DNA from 4 places in the Bordetella genomosp. 9 genome. Region 3 is predicted to be linked to each of the others. Evidence: predicted binding sites of a transcription regulator. Region 3 holds the regulator's gene; each other region holds the start of a gene.
What was found. The regulator LexA, encoded in region 3, represses DNA repair genes until DNA is damaged. The targets are predictions, from matches to a motif close to ACTGTATNNNNATACAGT.
Positions count from the first base shown of each region.

Region 1: recA (recombinase RecA) is a predicted target of LexA. The motif match lies at 1,849-1,866, and genes of this name have one in related genera.
Region 2: CAL13_RS15185 (ATP-dependent helicase) is a predicted target of LexA. The motif match lies at 1,872-1,889, and genes of this name have one in related genera.
Region 4: imuA (translesion DNA synthesis-associated protein ImuA) is a predicted target of LexA. The motif match lies at 2,034-2,051, and genes of this name have one in related genera.

Region 1 covers NZ_CP021109.1:2,992,758-2,997,245, reverse strand. The annotation lists gene CAL13_RS13745 (sensor histidine kinase) at 1-874, opposite strand, end outside; gene CAL13_RS13740 (response regulator) at 990-1,679, opposite strand; gene recA (recombinase RecA) at 1,927-2,985, shown strand; gene recX (recombination regulator RecX) at 3,043-3,537, shown strand; gene CAL13_RS13725 (LysR family transcriptional regulator) at 3,557-4,488, opposite strand, start outside.
Region 2 covers NZ_CP021109.1:3,312,457-3,316,944, reverse strand. The annotation lists gene CAL13_RS15200 (Bug family tripartite tricarboxylate transporter substrate binding protein) at 1-218, opposite strand, end outside; gene CAL13_RS15195 (LysR family transcriptional regulator) at 351-1,253, shown strand; gene CAL13_RS15190 (PA2169 family four-helix-bundle protein) at 1,326-1,775, opposite strand; gene CAL13_RS15185 (ATP-dependent helicase) at 1,964-4,045, shown strand; gene CAL13_RS15180 (hypothetical protein) at 4,089-4,334, opposite strand; gene CAL13_RS15175 (DUF72 domain-containing protein) at 4,473-4,488, opposite strand, start outside.
Region 3 covers NZ_CP021109.1:1,913,374-1,917,861, reverse strand. The annotation lists gene uvrB (excinuclease ABC subunit UvrB) at 1-644, opposite strand, end outside; gene CAL13_RS08980 (amino acid aminotransferase) at 721-1,926, shown strand; gene lexA (transcriptional repressor LexA) at 2,070-2,720, shown strand; gene lon (endopeptidase La) at 2,854-4,488, opposite strand, start outside.
Region 4 covers NZ_CP021109.1:2,872,120-2,876,607, reverse strand. The annotation lists gene CAL13_RS13160 (Y-family DNA polymerase) at 1-1,244, opposite strand, end outside; gene imuA (translesion DNA synthesis-associated protein ImuA) at 1,174-1,980, opposite strand; gene CAL13_RS13150 (PadR family transcriptional regulator) at 2,209-2,910, shown strand; gene CAL13_RS13145 (siderophore-interacting protein) at 2,930-3,745, shown strand; gene CAL13_RS13140 (TonB-dependent siderophore receptor) at 3,970-4,488, shown strand, end outside.

The sequences.
Region 1 (4,488 bases), 1.1 Mb from region 3:
CGGGGTTTTCCGCGCGCGCCAGAAGCAGCAACTGATTGACGAGCCGGGTGGCGCGCTCCGACCCCGCCACGAGTTGGCGCAGGCTGGCCTGCATTTCGTCCGGGCTGGCATCGCGCAGCGCCAGCTCGGCTTGCGTGCGCAGCCCCGCCAGGGGCGTTTTCAACTGGTGCGCCGCGTCGGCCACGAAACGCCGCTGCGTGTGCACGGTGGCCGAAAGCCGCTCCAGCAATTCGTTGATGGCAAGGACGAGCGGCGCGATCTCCGCAGGCGCGGCGCGCTCGTCGATGGGCGACAGGTCGTCGGGGCGCCGCGCGCGCAGACGCTGCTGCAGGGCGCGCAAGGGCGCCACGCCGCGCGAGAGGCCGAACCAGACCAGCAGAACCGCGATGGGCAGCACCACGAACTGCGGGATGATGACGCCCTTGATGATGTCGTTGGCCAACTGGGACCGGCGCTCGGCGGTTTCCGCCACGATGGCGATGGCGGGCGCGGCGCCGGGGGGGCCGGCGGCCACGCGCGTATAGGCCAGCCGGATCGAAAAGCCGCGCAGCATCGCGTCCTCGTAGCGGGTCGCGCCGGGCGCCGTGACGTCGACGCCTTTCGGCACGGGCAGTTCGCGGTCTCCGCCCAGGTATCTGCCGTGACCATCCAGAACGAGCCAGAAGACGTTGTCCGTTTCGCCGGTGCGAAGCACCCGGCGCACCGGTTCGGTCATTTCGAGCATGGCCCTGCCGTCCACGACATGGATCTGGCTGGCAAGGATCCGCAAATGGGAAGCGAGCGCACGGTCGTAAGGGACATCCGCAATGTTCTGCGCAACCACGTAGGTGATGGCAACGCTCATCGGCCACAGCAGGAACAGGGGCGCCAGCATCCAGTCCAGGATTTCGCCCAGCAGCGATCGCCGCGGCGGCGCGAAGGTGGGGCCGGTTGCGCCGGTGCGGAGGATTTCGAGCGCTTCCTGGTTCAGCGGCGACGTCCGCGTGCGCTCAGTTCGCCAGCTCGCCCGCGCCATGATCCCGTTCCAGGCAGTACCCCAGGCCTCGCACGGTCATGATCCTGACGCCCGTCGGCTCCAGCTTCTTGCGCAGCCTGTGGACATAGACTTCGATCGCGTTGGTGCTGACTTCCTCGCCCCACTCGCACAGGTGATCCACCAGCTGCGTCTTGCTGACCATGCGCCCGGTGCGCATCAGCAGGATCTCCAGGATGCTGATTTCGCGCGCCGACAGGTCCAGCGGCTGCTCCTCCACCGACGCCACCCGCCCGGCCTGGTCAAAGACCAGGCGTCCATGCCGGATCAGGCTGGCACCGCCCGCCGCGCCCCTGCGCGTCAAGGCCCGGACGCGCGCTTCCAGTTCGGACAGCGCGAAAGGCTTGGCCATGTAATCGTCAGCTCCCAGATCCAGTCCCTTGACGCGCTGCTCGATGCTGTCGGCGGCGGTTAGAATGAGCACAGGCAAGCGGGCGTTGCGCGCGCGCAGGCGGCGCAGGACTTCCAGGCCCGTCAGTTGGGGAAGGCCCAGGTCCAGAATCAGCAGGTCGAAAGCCTGCGCGGTCAGGGCCAGGTCCGCGGCCATGCCGTCGCGGACGGCATCGACGGCATAGCCGTTATGCCGCAGGGACCGGGACAATCCATCCACCAGGATGCTGTCGTCTTCCGCAATCAGGATGCGCATTGGGCAGGCTCCTCGAATCGTTATGGCACGGAGCACAGCGGGCGGCCCCTTTTCGGCCGCCCTCCGGCGGTCCTGGTTTTTGTCGGCCGGCGGTCTCCTCCTCCTCCGTTCGATTCTGCCATTGGCGCCATCCCTTGCCCACACGGGATAACGCGGAAGATATTGTCATACTGTTTATACGTACAGTATGATTGGGTGCCATAATCCGCCGAACCCATCGCTAGACAAACGCTAGACAGGACATTTCATGGACGACAAAACCACCAAGGCAGCCGCCGCGGAAAAAGCCAAGGCGCTCGCCGCGGCGCTATCGCAGATCGAAAAGCAGTTCGGCAAGGGTTCGATCATGCGGTACGGCGACAACGAGGTCGAGCACGACATCCAGGTGGTTTCCACCGGGTCGCTCGGGCTGGATATCGCCCTTGGCGTAGGGGGCTTGCCGCGCGGCCGCGTCATCGAAATCTACGGGCCGGAATCTTCGGGCAAGACCACGCTCACCCTGCAGGTCATCGCCGAAATGCAAAAGCTGGGCGGCACCTGCGCCTTCGTCGACGCGGAGCACGCGCTGGACGTCCAGTATGCGGCCAAGCTTGGCGTGAACCTGACCGACCTGCTCATTTCGCAGCCGGATACGGGGGAGCAGGCCTTGGAGATCACCGACGCGCTGGTTCGTTCCGGCTCGGTGGACCTGATCGTCATCGACTCCGTGGCGGCGCTGGTGCCCAAGGCGGAAATCGAAGGCGAAATGGGCGACTCGCTTCCTGGCCTGCAGGCCCGTCTGATGAGCCAGGCCTTGCGCAAGCTCACGGCCACCATCAAGCGCACCAATTGCATGGTCATCTTCATCAACCAGATCCGGATGAAGATCGGTGTCATGTTCGGCAACCCCGAAACCACCACCGGCGGCAACGCGCTCAAGTTCTATTCGTCGGTGCGCCTGGACATCCGCCGCATCGGTTCGATCAAGAAGGGCGAGGAAGTCATCGGCAACGAAACCCGCGTCAAGGTGGTCAAGAACAAGGTTTCGCCGCCCTTCAAGCAGGCCGAGTTCGACATCATGTACGGCAGCGGCATTTCGCGGGAAGGCGAGATCATCGACCTTGGGGTGCAGGCCGGCATCGTGGACAAGGCCGGCGCCTGGTACAGCTACAACGGCGAGCGCATCGGTCAGGGCAAGGACAACGTCCGCGAATACCTGAAGGAACACAAGGAAATCGCCCTGGAAATCGAAAACCGTATTCGCGAGAACCAGGGCATCGTCAGCCGCGCCATCACCTTCGCCGCCAGCGAAGCGGAAGAAGACTGACGATAAGCGGCAAGCCGGGGCGAAGACGTGGCCGACCGCAGGGACGACAGATCCGCCATGGGCGCCACGACGGATCCGGACATGGATTCTGCGGTGAACCGCGATGAACGGCGCGGGCCTTCCTTGAAGGCTCGCGCCGTCGGTTTTCTATCGCGCCGCGAATACGCCCGGTCCGAGTTGGCGCGCAAGCTGGCTCGCTATACCGAGGACCCGTCCGCTATTGAGCGCATGCTGGACGACCTGGAGCGGGAAGGGTGGCTCTCCACTCGTCGTTTTGCCGAAAGCCTGGTCCATCGCCGCGCGGAAAAGCAAGGCGCGGCACGCATCGTTCAGGAGTTGCGTCAGCATGGCGTGGACGAAGCGCAGATCGGCGAGCTGCGTGAAAGCTTGCGAGCGACCGAATACGAGCGCGCCTGGGCGGTATGGGCGAAGCGCTTTGCGGAACGCCCCGCCGATCGTGCCGCATATGCCAAGCAAGCGCGGTTTCTGGCGGGCCGTGGCTTTGCCCACGACATCATACGCCGCGTCCTGGGCGACGAACGGGAAGACTGACCCAACGCGAAGCTGGATCTCAGTGGGTTTGCCTGGCCTCGGTCCTTGATGTGGCAGCGGACTGCGAAGCGGCGGACTTGATCCCCGACAAAGTGCGGAAGCTCACATCGCGGGCAATGCTCAAAAAATCCTTGATGAAGGGTGCGTCGGCATCCTCCTGGCGGATGGCGGCGTATAGGGTGCGCCAAACGCCTTGCGGCCCCAGGCGGCAGACCTTCAGCCAGCCTTGTCCCAGATACTCGGTAAGCGCCCAGTTGGGCAAAGCGGCCACGCCACGATTGCTGGCGACCAGCTGGGCAATGATCGGCGTCAATTCGGCCTTGCGCACCGCGGCGGGTTCGACGTCCGCGGGATCGAGAAACGCCGTGAACACATCCAGCCGCTGCCGGTCCACTGGATAGGTAATAAGCGTCTGGTCTTCCAGCTGCTCCGCACGAATGTAGCGCTGCGTCGCGAAGGGATGGGATTCCGCGACGGCCAGCACGAGTTCATACCCGAACAGGGGCACATACTCTATTGCTTCCAGGTTCTGCGGATCCGATGTGATCACCAGATCCAGATCGCCGCGCAGCAGCGCGGGGAAGGGCGCAAAGGAAAAGGCCGCGGACAGGTCCAGCGCCACCTCCGGCCATTGCGCACGGAAAGCGTCCAACGCGGGCATCAGCCATTGAAAGCAGGAGTGGCATTCGATCGCCAGGTGCAGCCGGCCGGTTCGACCCGCAGCCAGGCGCTGCAATTCCCGTTCGGTCGCCCGCAGCCGGGGCAGTACTTCATCGGCCAGCGCCAGCACGCGCAAACCAGCCGTGGTGAGCCGGGCGGGACGGGTGCGCCGGTTGAGCAGCGGTGTCCCCAATCGGGCCTCCAGCTCGCGCAGTTGGTGCGACAGCGCGGACTGCGTCAAATGCAGCCGCTCCGCCGCTTCCTGCAGGCTCCCGCCATCCCGGATGGCGG
Region 2 (4,488 bases), 1.4 Mb from region 3:
CTCATCGCCTTGCTGAACAGGCGCGCGCTGCTGTCCGTCGGCCCGCCGGGCGGGAAGGGGACTACAAGGGTGATCGGCTTGGCCGGATAGGGGGAAGCAGCCGCCGCCATCGTGCCCGATAGCGCGGTCAGCCCGATCAGGAGCATGCCGGCCGCGTGGCGCAGGGCGCGCGCGGCAATCCGCGCGCGGGGCGGACGAGGCGAAAGAAAGTCGAACATAGGTGTCTCCGGTGTCGTCGTTGTGGTTGTCGCGGCGGGCGTCGCGGATCGGACCGCCAGGGCACATTTCAGCAAAGCCGATTGAAAAAGTGAAAGCACGTTATCTAGTCAGTTAACAACTAGAATTTGTGAATGAACTTTTCCCTACGCCAGCTGCAGGCCTTCATCGCCGTCGCCCGCCATGCCAGCTTCACCAAGGCGGCCGAGCAGTTCCACATCACGCAGGCCGGGTTGAGCGCGATGGTGCGCGACCTGGAAACGCAGTTGAACTGCCAACTGTTCGAGCGCACGACCCGCGTGGTGCGCCTGACGCCGGCGGGCGCGCAGCTTCTGCCTGTCGTGATGCGGACGGTCGGCGAACTGGGCGTGGCGGTGGCCGATGCCGCATCGTTGGAGCGTCCGCGCCGCAACCGGGCCCGTATCGGCGTGACGCCCCTGATCGCCTGCAGCGTCATACCGGAGGTGCTGCGGCGATTTGGCCAGATCGCGCCGCAGGCGGATATCGAAGTCGCGGATCTGGATCGGCGATTGATCCAGCAGCAGGTCGAACGTGGAGAACTGGACGCCGGCTTTGGCGCCTTCTTCCATCGCGTTTCAGGCATGCGCCGCCGTGCGCTGTTCCAATGGCATCTGGTACTGGCCATGGCGCCGGGCGCCCGCCGCGCGCCACAGGCCGTGGGGTGGCGCGACATCGCCACGGACGGCTTGATATCCCTGCCGCGCGACAATCCCATCCAACAGCTTGTGGACCGCCGTCTGCGCATCGCGCCCGGCGATGGGCTGGCGTCGTCCGGGCGTACGGTGACCCATTTGGAAACGGCCTTGGCGCTGGTTGAGGCGGGCTTGGGCCAGGCGGTCGTGCCGTCCTTCGCGGCCATTGCCCGCTCGCGCTGGCGCGTGCGCTTTGCCAGGGTCGAACCGATGACGGCGCTGGACTACTACTGCATCACAAGGGCAGGAAGTGCCGCCTCGCCGCTGGTCGACCAATTCGCCGCCACTTTCGCCGCCGTTGCCGCGCGCCATATGAGCGCATGAAAAAACCGCCGCGATAAGGCGGCGGCATCAGGTGCGCGCGTGGTTCATGCGCGCATGCGCGAGCGGGCGCGCTCAGGCGCTGGCGCGATAGCGGTCGCGCAGGGCCCGGATCTGGTCGTGATTGCGCAGCACCCCTTCGTACTGTTTCTGGATGACGGCGCGGATGTCCTCGGGCAGCGGTTCGCGCAGCGCGTCGGTGTAGTCGTGCTTGGCGACGTCCTCGCCGCGTTCGCATTCCTCAAGGATGCTGGCGTCCGAGCGCCCGGTCACCGCGGACTTCAGGTGTACCCAGCCGCGGTGCACCGCGCCGGCCACGCTCCCGCCGGTTTCAGGCTTGCCGCCCAGCCGCGTGACGATGGCTTGCAGCTCCGCTGCGCCGGCGGCGCAGTCGTTGGCGCGGTTCTGGAACAGGCCGCGCAGTTCGGGGTCCTTGGTGTCCTCGGCGGCAGCGAGGAAACCCTTTTCCCCGTTCTTGCTGGTCTCGATCAGATTGTTCAGCAGTTTGACGATACGGTCGGCCATTGCGATTCTCCTTCGAAGACGAAAAACTGCACGCTGCCCCCGCGGCAACGCGCCCTGGCGAGGCAGAGCAATCCACGTACCCGCGCGCAGCCCGGAACTGAGGTTTTATCCAGTATCATTGCGGATGGCCCCGCGCCGCGTTTAGCTCGTCCGTTTCGCTCGTTACCCATACCGTCCCGTCCTTGTCCATGTCCGAACTCTCCCCCGGCGCCGACGCGCCCGACCCGCTCGCCGACCTCAATCCCCGGCAGCGCGAGGCCGCGGAGTACGGGGTGGGGCCGGCTCCCGGCGGCCCGTTGCTGGTCATCGCGGGGGCGGGGTCCGGCAAGACCAATACGCTTGCGCACCGGGTCGCGAATCTCATCCTGCGCGGCGCCGACCCGCAGCGCATGCTGCTGCTGACGTTCTCGCGCCGGGCCGCCATCGAAATGGAGCGGCGGGCGGGCACGGTGTTGCAGAAGGTGCTGCGCCAGCGTGCCGGTCAGACGCCGCCGGCGCTGCCATGGGCAGGCACCTTTCACAGCATCGGCGCCCGCCTGCTGCGCGAATATGCGCCGCAGATCGGGCTGTCGGAATCCTTCACCATTCACGACCGCGGCGACTCGGAAGACCTCATGGGCATGGTGCGCCATGAACTGGGTCTGTCTTCCACCGAGGCGCGCTTCCCCTTGAAGGGCAGCTGCCTGGCCATCTATTCCCGCGTCGTGAACAGCCAGTCGCCGCTGGACGTGGCGCTGCGGGAGCAGTTTCCCTGGTGCGCCCAATGGGAAGAAGCGCTGAAGCGCCTGTTCCGCGCCTACGTCGAAGCCAAGCAGGCGCAGCAGGTGCTCGACTACGACGACCTGCTGCTCTATTGGTCGGAGATGATGAGCCACCCCGCTATCGCACAGGACGTGGGCGGCCGTTTCGACCACGTCATGGTGGACGAGTACCAGGACACGAACCGTTTGCAGGCCGCGATCCTGCTGGCGATGAAGCCCGATGGGAGCGGCCTGACGGTGGTCGGCGACGACGCTCAATCCATCTATTCCTTCCGCGCCGCGACGGTGCGCAATATTCTGGATTTCCCAGGTCAGTTTCCGGCGCCGGCCAAGGTCGTCACGCTGGAGCGCAACTACCGATCGACCCAGCCCATCCTGGACGCTTCCAACGCGGTCATCGCGCTGGCGCGCGAGCGGCACGCCAAGGCGTTGTGGACCGATCGCAAGTCGTCGAACAAGCCCGCGCTGGTCACGGTGAGCGACGAAGCGGCGCAGGCCCGCTGGGTCGCGGACCAGGTGCTCGCGCGCCGCGAGGCAGGCGCCACGCTCAAGTCGCAGGCGGTGCTGTTTCGCGCATCCGGGCACAGCGCTGCCGTGGAGCTCGAGCTGACCCGGCGCAATATTCCCTTCGTCAAGTTCGGCGGCCTGCGTTTTCTGGAAGCCGCGCATATCAAGGATGTGCTCGCGATGTTGCGCTGGGCGCAGAATCCGCGCAGCCGCATGTCCGGTTTTCGTGCCGCCCAACTGGTGCCCGGCATCGGCCCGGCGACGGCGGCGCGCCTGATGGACGCGATGGACGCCGCCCCCGATCCGCTTGCCGCGCTGGACGGATTCAAGCCCGGCAGCGCCGCGCGCGAAGGCTGGCAGGCGTTTGCGCAGGCGTACAGGTCCTTGTGCGCGCCCGGCCTGGCCTGGCCGGCGGACCTCGATATCGCGCTGCGCTGGTACGGGCCGCATCTCGAACGCCTGTACGAGGATGCGCGCGTGCGCAAGGCCGACCTGGACCAGCTTGCGCGCATCGCCACCGGCTATCCGTCCCGCGAGCGGTTCTTGACTGAACTCACGCTGGATCCGCCCGATGCCACCAGCGCAGAGGCCGGGCCGCCGCTGCGCGACGAGGACTACATGATCCTATCGACGATCCACTCCGCCAAGGGCCAGGAGTGGAAGTCGGTGTACGTGCTGAACGTGGTGGACGGCTGCATTCCGTCAGATATGGCGACGGGCGCATCGGAAGAGATCGAAGAGGAAAGGCGCCTGCTTTACGTCGCGATGACGCGCGCCAAGGAAGACCTGCACCTGATCGTGCCGCAACGCTTTTACGTGCACCAGCAGACCGGGCTGGGCGACCGGCATGTCTACGGATCGCGCACCCGGTTCATTCCGGACGAAATGACGAATCTGTTTGAATTCCTGCCCAAGGCGCCGGAACTGCCGGCCACCCGGCGCGGCGCGCCCGCGCCCGTCGCGCAGGTCGATGTGGCGGCGCGCCTGCGCAGGCTTTTCTAGGCGGCCTGGCCCAGGGTCGCCCGCGCAGGTCATTGTTGTTTACTCAGCGCGACGGCTTCTTATCGCTCTGGCTGCTCGAGCTGCCGGCATCTTCGCGCGGCGGCGGGGTGTGGCGGTCGGCCTTCTCGGCCACCGCGGGCGAGATCGGATCGCTGGCCGGGAAGGTCTCCTCCACGGCTTCGTCCAGATTCTCCTGATACTCCCGGTCCGCGTCCCTGCGTTTCTCGTCCGGTTCCTTGCCGCGCTGGGTAGGGTTGTCCGTTGCCGGCTTGCGGTTGTCTTCGGTCATGGCGTTCTCCTGTGGCGCGGCGCCTTTCCCGCTTCTTGCGCCGCGCTTTGGGTGGTTTGTCGGCTGATGCGCTGCATGCGCCCATCGGCTGCCCATCAGCAAAACGCGTGCCTTCCTTGCGGGCGCGCAGGGACGCGTTCAGACCGGTTGCATC
Region 3 (4,488 bases):
TCCGCCGGGAAGATGTCGATCGTTTCACCGCGCACGCGGAACACGCCCCGGGTGAAATCCGCATCGTTGCGCGTGTATTGCATGGCGACGAGGCGGGCGAGGATCTCACGCCGCGATATGCGGTCGCCGACGCGCAGGATGAGCACCATGGCGTGGTAGTCGCCCGGGTTGCCGATACCGTAGATGCACGACACGGTGCCCACGATCACGGTATCGCGACGCTCCAGCAGGCTCTTGGTCGCCGACAGCCGCATCTGCTCGATGTGCTCGTTGATCGACGAGTCCTTTTCGATGAAAAGATCCCGCGTCGGCACATAGGCCTCGGGTTGATAATAGTCGTAGTAGGAAACGAAGTACTCGACGGCGTTCTTCGGGAAGAATTCCCGCATCTCGGCGTAAAGCTGCGCTGCCAGGGTCTTGTTCGGGGCGAGCACCAGCGCCGGGCGGCCAAGGCGCGCGATGACGTTCGCCATTGTGTACGTTTTGCCCGAACCGGTGACCCCAAGCAGGGTCTGGTACATGAGCCCGTCCCGCACGCCCTCCACCAATCCGTCGATCGCGTTGGGCTGATCGCCCGCCGGCGGATAGGGTTGATATAGCTGGAAAGGACTATCGGGGAACTCGACGAATCCAGGTGCCGTCATGCTAGACTGTCTCGGGGTAAACCCCCCATTATCCGCCGCATATACGGCTGCGTCCACCCACCCTTTCTGCGATCCGATGAGCACCCTTTTTCAAAACGTCGAATTGGCCCCGCGCGACCCTATCCTGGGGCTGAATGAGCAATACAACGCCGATCCCCGTGCGGGCAAGGTCAATCTCGGCGTGGGGGTGTACTACGACGATAACGGCCGCATCCCCCTGCTGGCTGCCGTCCGCAAGGCAGAGGTGGCTCGCATCGAAGCGGCCGCTGCGCGCGGCTACCTGCCCATCGAGGGGATCGCCAGCTACAACAAAGGCGCGCAGGCCTTGCTGCTGGGCGCCGATTCGCCCCTTACCGCGGCGGGACGGGTCTTGACCACCCAGGCCCTGGGCGGCACCGGCGCGCTGAAGATCGGCGCGGACTTCCTGCACCAGTTGCTGCCTGACGCCAAGGCCTACATCAGCGATCCGAGCTGGGAGAACCATCGCGCCCTGTTCGAACGCGCCGGTTTCCAGGTCGAAACGTATCCGTACTACGATGCCGCCACGCACGGACTGAACTTCGAAGGCATGCTGGCCGGGCTGAAGTCCATGCCGGCCGGCAGCGTCGTGGTCCTGCATGCCTGCTGCCACAACCCCACGGGCGTGGATCCCACGATGGAACAATGGCAGCAGATCGCCAACGTCGTGAAGGAACGCGATCTCGTGCCCTTCCTCGACATCGCCTACCAGGGCTTCGGTGCGGGCCTGCACGAGGATGCCGCCGTGGTGCGCTTGTTCGCGGGAATGGATATGACGGTGTTCGTCAGCTCCTCCTTCTCCAAGTCCTTTTCGCTGTACGGCGAACGCGTCGGCGCGCTGACCGTCGTGGCCGGCAGCAAGGACGAGGCCACGCGTGTGCTCAGCCAGCTCAAGCGGGTCATCCGCACCAACTACTCCAACCCGCCCACGCACGGGGGCACTATTGTTTCGACCGTGCTCAACAGCCCGGAACTGTTCGCATTGTGGGAGCAGGAGTTGGCGGGCATGCGGGACCGCATCCGCCTGATGCGTCAGCAGCTGGTCGCAAAAATCAAGGAGAACGGCGCCCAGCAGGACTTCAGCTTCGTGCTCGACCAGCGCGGCATGTTCTCCTATTCGGGATTGACCTCCGCCCAGGTCGACCGCTTGCGCGAAGAACATGGCGTGTACGCCATTGGCACCGGCCGCATTTGCGTCGCGGCGCTGAACAGCCAGAACATCGACACAGTGGCGAAAAGCATTGCCGCAGTGCTGCGGGGCTGAGAACCCTTCGCGGCAGCCTGGGGTAAAGAAAGCGGGGCCTGCGCCCCGCTTTTTTGTTGCTCGATTCCGCTGGCCCTTGCGTTTTCAAGCTGCGTCCCCCAAAATGGCGACCTGTATATCCATACAGGGCACAGCAATCCGCCATGGCCAGCAAACTTACCGAACGCCAGCAGCAGATCCTCGATCTCATTCGTCAGGCCGTCGCCAGCACGGGCTTCCCGCCCACGCGCGCCGAAATCGCCCAGGCGCTTGGTTTCCGGTCACCCAACGCGGCCGAAGATCACCTCAAGGCGCTGGCGCGCAAGGGCGCCATCGAGCTCACTGCAGGGGCGTCGCGCGGCATCCGATTGAAAGAGGCGCGACCTGAAGGCCAGCAGCCGTTGCTGCCCATCCCCTCCCTTGCCCAACTTGTACTGCCGTTGGTCGGCCGTGTGGCAGCCGGCAGCCCGATCCTGGCCGCCGAGCACGTGGAACGCGACGTGGGCGTCGATCCTTCTCTCTTCGCGCAGCGGCCGGATTACCTGTTGAAGGTGCGCGGCATGAGCATGCGCGACGTCGGCATTCTTGATGGCGATCTCCTCGCCGTCAAAAAAGCCAGCGAAGCCCGAGACGGCCAGATCGTTGTCGCGCGGATCGATGAAGACGTCACCGTCAAGCGTCTGCAACGGCAAGACGGCCGCATCCGGCTCCTGCCGGAAAATCCGGACTTCGAACCCATCGTCGTCCAGCCAGGGCAGGAGTTTGCACTGGAAGGCATTGCAGTGGGCCTTATCCGAACGCAGGCGCTGCACTGAGGCCCGGCGAACGAAGAATTTCCAGCACAGAAAAAGAGCCCGGGAGCTTTCGCCTCCGGGCTCTTGTTTTTGCCGGCTAGGCGGCCGGCCAGCGGTGGGACCGTCATGAAACCGTCCCGCCGCGTCCTTGGCTTCAGTGCTTGATAACCGGGTCGGCGGATGCCGAAGCGGGCGCCGGGGTCACCATGGGCTTATCCTTCGCCTCTTCTTCCGTAAGCGGCTCAGGCATACGCTCCAACGCCCTTTCCAGAACCTTATCGATCCAGCGCACCGGAACGACTTCCAACTGATTCTTCACGTTGTCGGGAATCTCAGCCAGGTCCTTGACGTTTTCCTCGGGAATCAGCACGGTTTTGATCCCGCCGCGGTGCGCGGCAAGCAGCTTTTCCTTCAGGCCGCCGATTGCCAGCACTTCGCCGCGCAGCGTGATCTCGCCGGTCATCGCCACATCGGCGCGCACCGGAATACCCGACAATGCGGAAACCATGGCTGTCGTGATCGCGATACCGGCGGACGGACCGTCCTTGGGCGTCGCGCCTTCCGGAACGTGCACGTGCATGTCGCGCTTTTCGAACACGCTGTCGGCGAACCCCAGGCGGCGCGCTCGCGAACGCACCACTGTGCGGGCCGCTTCGACGGATTCCTTCATCACGTCGCCCAGGGAACCGGTACGCTGAATCGCACCCTTGCCCGGCATGTCGGCGACTTCGATGGTAAGCAGATCACCGCCTACCTCCGTCCAGGCCAAGCCGGTGACTTGTCCGACCTGGTTTTCCTTTTCGGCCATACCGAAGTTGTAGCGGCGCACGCCCAGGTAATCGCTCAGGTTTTCCGACGTAACGGCAATCGTCGTCGTGTCGGCCGCGCCCTTCGCTGCATCGCCTTCCGCCTTCGCATCGCGCTCGGTCAGCAGCTGCTTGACCACCTTGCGGCAGATCTTGCCGACCTCGCGTTCGAGCGCCCGCACGCCAGCCTCGCGCGTGTAGTAGCGCACGATGTCGCGCAGGGCCGATTCGTCGATCGTCAGTTCGTTCTCCTTCAGCCCGTTGTTCTTCAGGAGCTTCGGGATCAGGTGATCGCTGGCGATGTGAACCTTCTCGTCTTCGGTGTAGCCCGACAGCCGGATCACTTCCATCCGGTCCAGCAGGGCCGGCGGAATGTTCAGCGTGTTGCTGGTGGCAACGAACATGACGTCGGACAGGTCGAAATCGACCTCAACGTAGTGATCCTGGAAGGTATGGTTCTGCTCCGGATCCAACACCTCCAGCAACGCCGAAGACGGATCGCCACGGAAGTCCATGCCGAGCTTGTCGATCTCGTCGAGCAGGAACAGCGGATTGCGCACGCCCACCTTGCTCATGTTCTGCAGGATCTTGCCGGGCATCGAACCGATATACGTACGGCGATGTCCGCGGATTTCCGCTTCGTCGCGCACGCCGCCGAGCGCCATGCGGACGAACTTGCGGTTCGTCGCCTTGGCGATCGATTGCCCGAGCGACGTCTTGCCGACGCCCGGAGGGCCGACCAGGCAGAGGATCGGGGCCTTTACCTTGTCCACGCGCTGCTGCACGGCAAGGTATTCCAGGATCCGTTCCTTGACCTTTTCCAGCCCGTAGTGGTCGTCGTCCAGCACCGACTCGGCGTTGGCGATGGAGTTGTTGACCTTGCTCTTCTTGCGCCACGGCAGATTGATCAGGGTGTCGATGTAGTTGCGGACAACCGTGGCTTCGGCGGACATCGGGGACATCAGCTTGAGCTTCTTCAGCTC
Region 4 (4,488 bases), 960 kb from region 3:
GGATCGAGCAGCCAGAAGGGGCGATCCAGGACGGGTGCGCGGACGCCGGGGCCGGCCGTGTCGTGCACGCCGGTCCAGCGATTGGCGACTTCGGGCCGATGGTCGGCGGCGGGGCAAGGGCGCAGCACCCGCGTTTCGCCCAGGCGGGACGTCAGCAGGTCCAGCAGACGCGCCTGTTCGCTGGCCGCCTGCGCCGGCTCTGGAAACAGGGTGGCATTGGCGGCGGGCTGCGGGACGGTCCGCGGCGCTTCCAGCACGACGGCGATGACCGGCGCTTCCAGGGTCATGCGGCCCAGCCGTTCGCGCAGCAGGCCAAGCAAATGGGCGGGCTGCCACGCGGGTTCGGCCAGGGTCAATTCCAGCCGGCTGGGCGGACGGGCATGACGGCCGCGTTCGTGTTCCATTTCCAGCGCCAGCGCGGGCACGGCGCGCTGGCGGGCGGTCAGCCAGCCGCTCATCTGTTCGATCAGCTTGCGGGCCACCGCAAGTACGGCATCGGCATGCTCGATACGCTCGATCAATTCGAAACGGCGCTTGAACTGCGCCGGCGGCGAAATCCAGGCGTGGACTTCCGGCGCCTGTCCATAAGCGGCGTCCAACGCTTTCAGCAGGGCGGGACCGCAACGCCGCTGCAAGCCGGCGCGGGGCAGGCGGCGCAGGAAGCCGAACTGGCGGCAGCCGATGCCGTGCAGCCATTCCAGATGCGGTTGCGCCTGCGGGAGCAGGGCGCAGGGCAGCGCGTCCAGCCGGCGCGCCAGGCGCGGCAGGGCCAGGGCGTGACGCGGGCCCGCATCGGTGCGGCGCGCCAGCAGCCAGGCGCCGCCGGCGGTGGGCGCCATTCCCAGGCGCGCCTGCAGCCCCAGTTCCGCCAGCGTGGCGGCGATGCGCCGCGCCAGCGCGCGCGGGCCGCCGAAGATGCGCAGGCTCGCGCCCACATTCAGCAGCAGGCTGTCGGCTTCGCCCAGGGCGACCTCGGGCGTGTACTGCAAGAGCGCCAGCGCCGCGCCTTCCATGGCGGCGCCTTCTGCCGCGACATCGCGATCCAGCAGGATGGCGTGCGGCGCCAGCGCGGTGGCGCCGGCGCGGCGCATGCCCAGGACGATGCCATGGCTGGCCGCGGCGGGGGTCAAAGCCATGACGCACTCGTGTTCGACCACGGCGCATGCCGTGGCGTCAAGCGGCCACGGCGGGTGCAGCGCGTCCAGCGCCAGCCTCGGCAGGTTGACGGCGATCCAGAGTTGCATGGGAAAGGGGAATAGGAGAAGGCGAGGATGCCGGCGTCCCGGACGGCGCGGCCGTCGCCGGCCGTTGCGTTTCGGACGGCACGGCCGGCGGCGCATCGGCCGTAGCGGGACGCGGCGTTTCCAGCGCGATATACAACGATTGGCCGCAGACCGGGCCGCGGCGTTTGACGATATCCACCATGACCCCGTTGCGGGCTGGCGTCAGGGCCAGCCGCAAGGGCGCGGGCGAGGCCTGCGCGGCGGCGCGCGCCGGCCGCAGGCAGAAGAACAGTGTGGGGCCGCCCTGGGCGGCCAGATGCAGGCGGCGCAGGGATTCGGGACGGGCCTGCGGCAGCCAGCACAGCAGCGCGGCGCAGCCCGCGTTCTTCAAAACCTGTTCCGCCGCCCACAGCGCGTCGGCGGGCCGCTCGGGATTCACCCAGAGCAGCCGGGCAGGGTCCAGCCCCCAGCTGGTCCACGCCGCGATATGCGGGATGCGGGGCGGCTGGACCAGGACGATGCAGCCCTGCGGATCCAGGGCCCGCAGGGCGGGCTGCAGCAGACGCATTTCGCCTATGCCGGGACGCGGCAACAGCAGTTCGTTCAGCACCCCCGTGGACCAGCCGCCGCCCGGCAATTCCTTGCCCAAGGCGGAATGCCCTGTGGGGACTGCCGCCCGCGAAGCCTGGGCGAGCTGCGTCCCCCGCCACAGGGCGGGATGGATCTGTTCGGGAGGCGGCGCGACGGTCGTCGACATGACACTGCGATAAGGGAGAAACGCCCCGCGGGCAAAGGCGGGGCGAGGAATTTACTGTACGAATATACAGTAAAAAAGAAGACGAAGGCGGTCTCGATTCTTGTCCTGCATCAAGGTAGAGCAGGGCGCCGGCAGGCCCGCAACCCAGCGGTATCGACGTCTTCACGCTTGACGGCGGGGCATCGCCTCTATATCGTACGATATATATCTTAAGATATAGGAGCTCCCATGCACTTCTTTCACCCCTTCTTCACCGCCGGCCGGCGCTGGAACCCGGGCGCCGTCTTCCACGCCATGGGCGGCCGGCATGGCGGCGGGCACGGCGGCTTTCCCGGCCGCGGCGGCCGTCATGGACATGGCGGCCATGGCGATGATGGCGCGAATGACGACCAGGGCTGGATGCGCGGCCGCAAATTCGGCGCGGACGACTTGCAATTGATGCTGCTCGGCATCCTGGAACAGAACCCCAGCCACGGCTATCAATTGATCAAGGCCCTGGGCGATATGAGCAGCGGCTTTTACACGCCCAGTCCGGGCATGGTGTATCCCGCGCTGACTTACCTGGAAGAACTGGGCTACGCCACGGTCGAACTCGAAGGCGCCAAGAAGCGCTATCACCTGTCCGACGAAGGCCGCGCGCACGTCCAGGCCAACCGGGACCGGCTCACGCTGCTGTTCGGCCGCTTGAAGCATGTCTCGCGCAAGATGGAATGGATGCGCCGCGCCTGGACCGGCCAGCCGGCCGAAACGGGCCGCGAAGGCGAGGACCGCGCGACGGGCTGGCTGCCGGAATACGTGCAGGCCCGCCAGGCCCTGCGCAACGCCTTGCTGCGGCGGGAAGACGCGGATCCCGCGGAACAGCGGCGCATCGCCGCGATCCTGGCCCGGGCGATTGCCGAAATCGAAGGCAATGCCCAAGACCAAGGCTGAACTTTTTCGAGGATGACTCATGACCGGACCCGATCTCACCGTCCAGCGCGTACGCCATGAACTCAAGATGCGGCTTCTTCAGGTTGTCCGCACGACCCGCGTATCGCCGCAACTGCTGCGCGTCACGCTCACCGGCGACGACCTGCGCGGCTTCGTCTCCGCCTCGTTCGACGATCACGTCAAGCTGTTCTTTCCGGCGCCGGGCCAGGACAAGCCGGCGCTGCCGTCCATCGGTCCCAACGGCATCTCCATGCCCGAAGGCGTGCCGCGTCCGGAGGCGCGCGACTACACGCCGCGCCGCTACGACGCCGCATCGAACGAGCTGGATATCGATTTCGTGCTGCACGGCGACGGCCCTGCCTGCACCTGGGCCGCGCAGGCCCGTCCCGGCCAGTACCTGGGCGTGGGCGGACCGCGCGGTTCCTTCGTGATTCCCACCGCCTTCGATTGGCATCTTTTGATCGGCGACGAGACGGCCTTGCCCGCCATCGCGCGTCGGCTGGAGGAATTGCCGGCGGACAGGCGCGCCATCGCCATCATCGAAGTGGCCGACGAACGGGCCCGGATCGCGCTGCCCTCGCGCGAGGGGCTGACGGTGCGCTGGCTGCATCGCCATGATGCGCCGGCCGGCGATCCCGCCAGGCTGGAACAGGCGGCCCGCGATGTGCCGCTGCCCGCCGGCGAAGGCTATGTCTGGGCGGCCGCGGAATCGGCGGCGGCCAAGGCGGTGCGGCAGGTCATGGTGCAGGAGCGCGGCATCGACAAAACGCGCATCCGCGCCTCCAGCTATTGGAAGCGCGGCGCCGCGGCGGTGCACGAAACGCACGAAGATTGAATGTCCCCGGCGGGGCCCGTCCGCCGTCTCCCTCACCCTCGCACTCCCTGGACCGCCGTCGAAACGTATTGCGAATAAATATCAATAACAATTAATATCGCGTCTCATTTGCGTCGGTCAACGTTCCGGTGGAGAAGGGAAAAGTGGTCTCTCAGGCAGCAGGGCGGCAGCGCCCCTCGCGTCAGCATTCTTTCGCATTCGTGCTTACCGCGGCGGCGGCCGCCTTGTGCGCCGCCAGTCCCGTTCGGGCGCAGGGGCCGGCCCAGGATTCTTTCCCGCCGCCCGCTGACGGGGCCGCCGCAGGAAGCTTCAGCGCCGACGCGCCCGTCACGCAGCTTCCCACCGTGACCACCCAGGCAACAGCCGTCGACGACGACACGCTCGTGCACCTGGAGACGCCCGTCAACACGGGCGCCCTGGGCACCCGCACCCAGCTCGAAACGCCGTTCTCCAGCACGGTCGTCACCGCGCAGGACATCGAGGACCGCCAGGTCAACAAGCTGGGGGATCTCTTCGCCCTGGATGCGTCCGTATCCGACAACAGCGCGTCCTATGGCGGTTGGGCCAGCTACCTGTCCGTGCGCGGCTTGCCCCTGGATTGGCAGAATTCCTACCGCATCGACGGCAAGCCTTTCCTGAGCTACGTCACCGTGCTCCCTTACGAGCAGTTCGAACGCGTCGAGCTCCTGAAAGGCGCCTCCGGCTTCATGTACGGATTCGGCACTCCCGGCGGGCTTATCAAC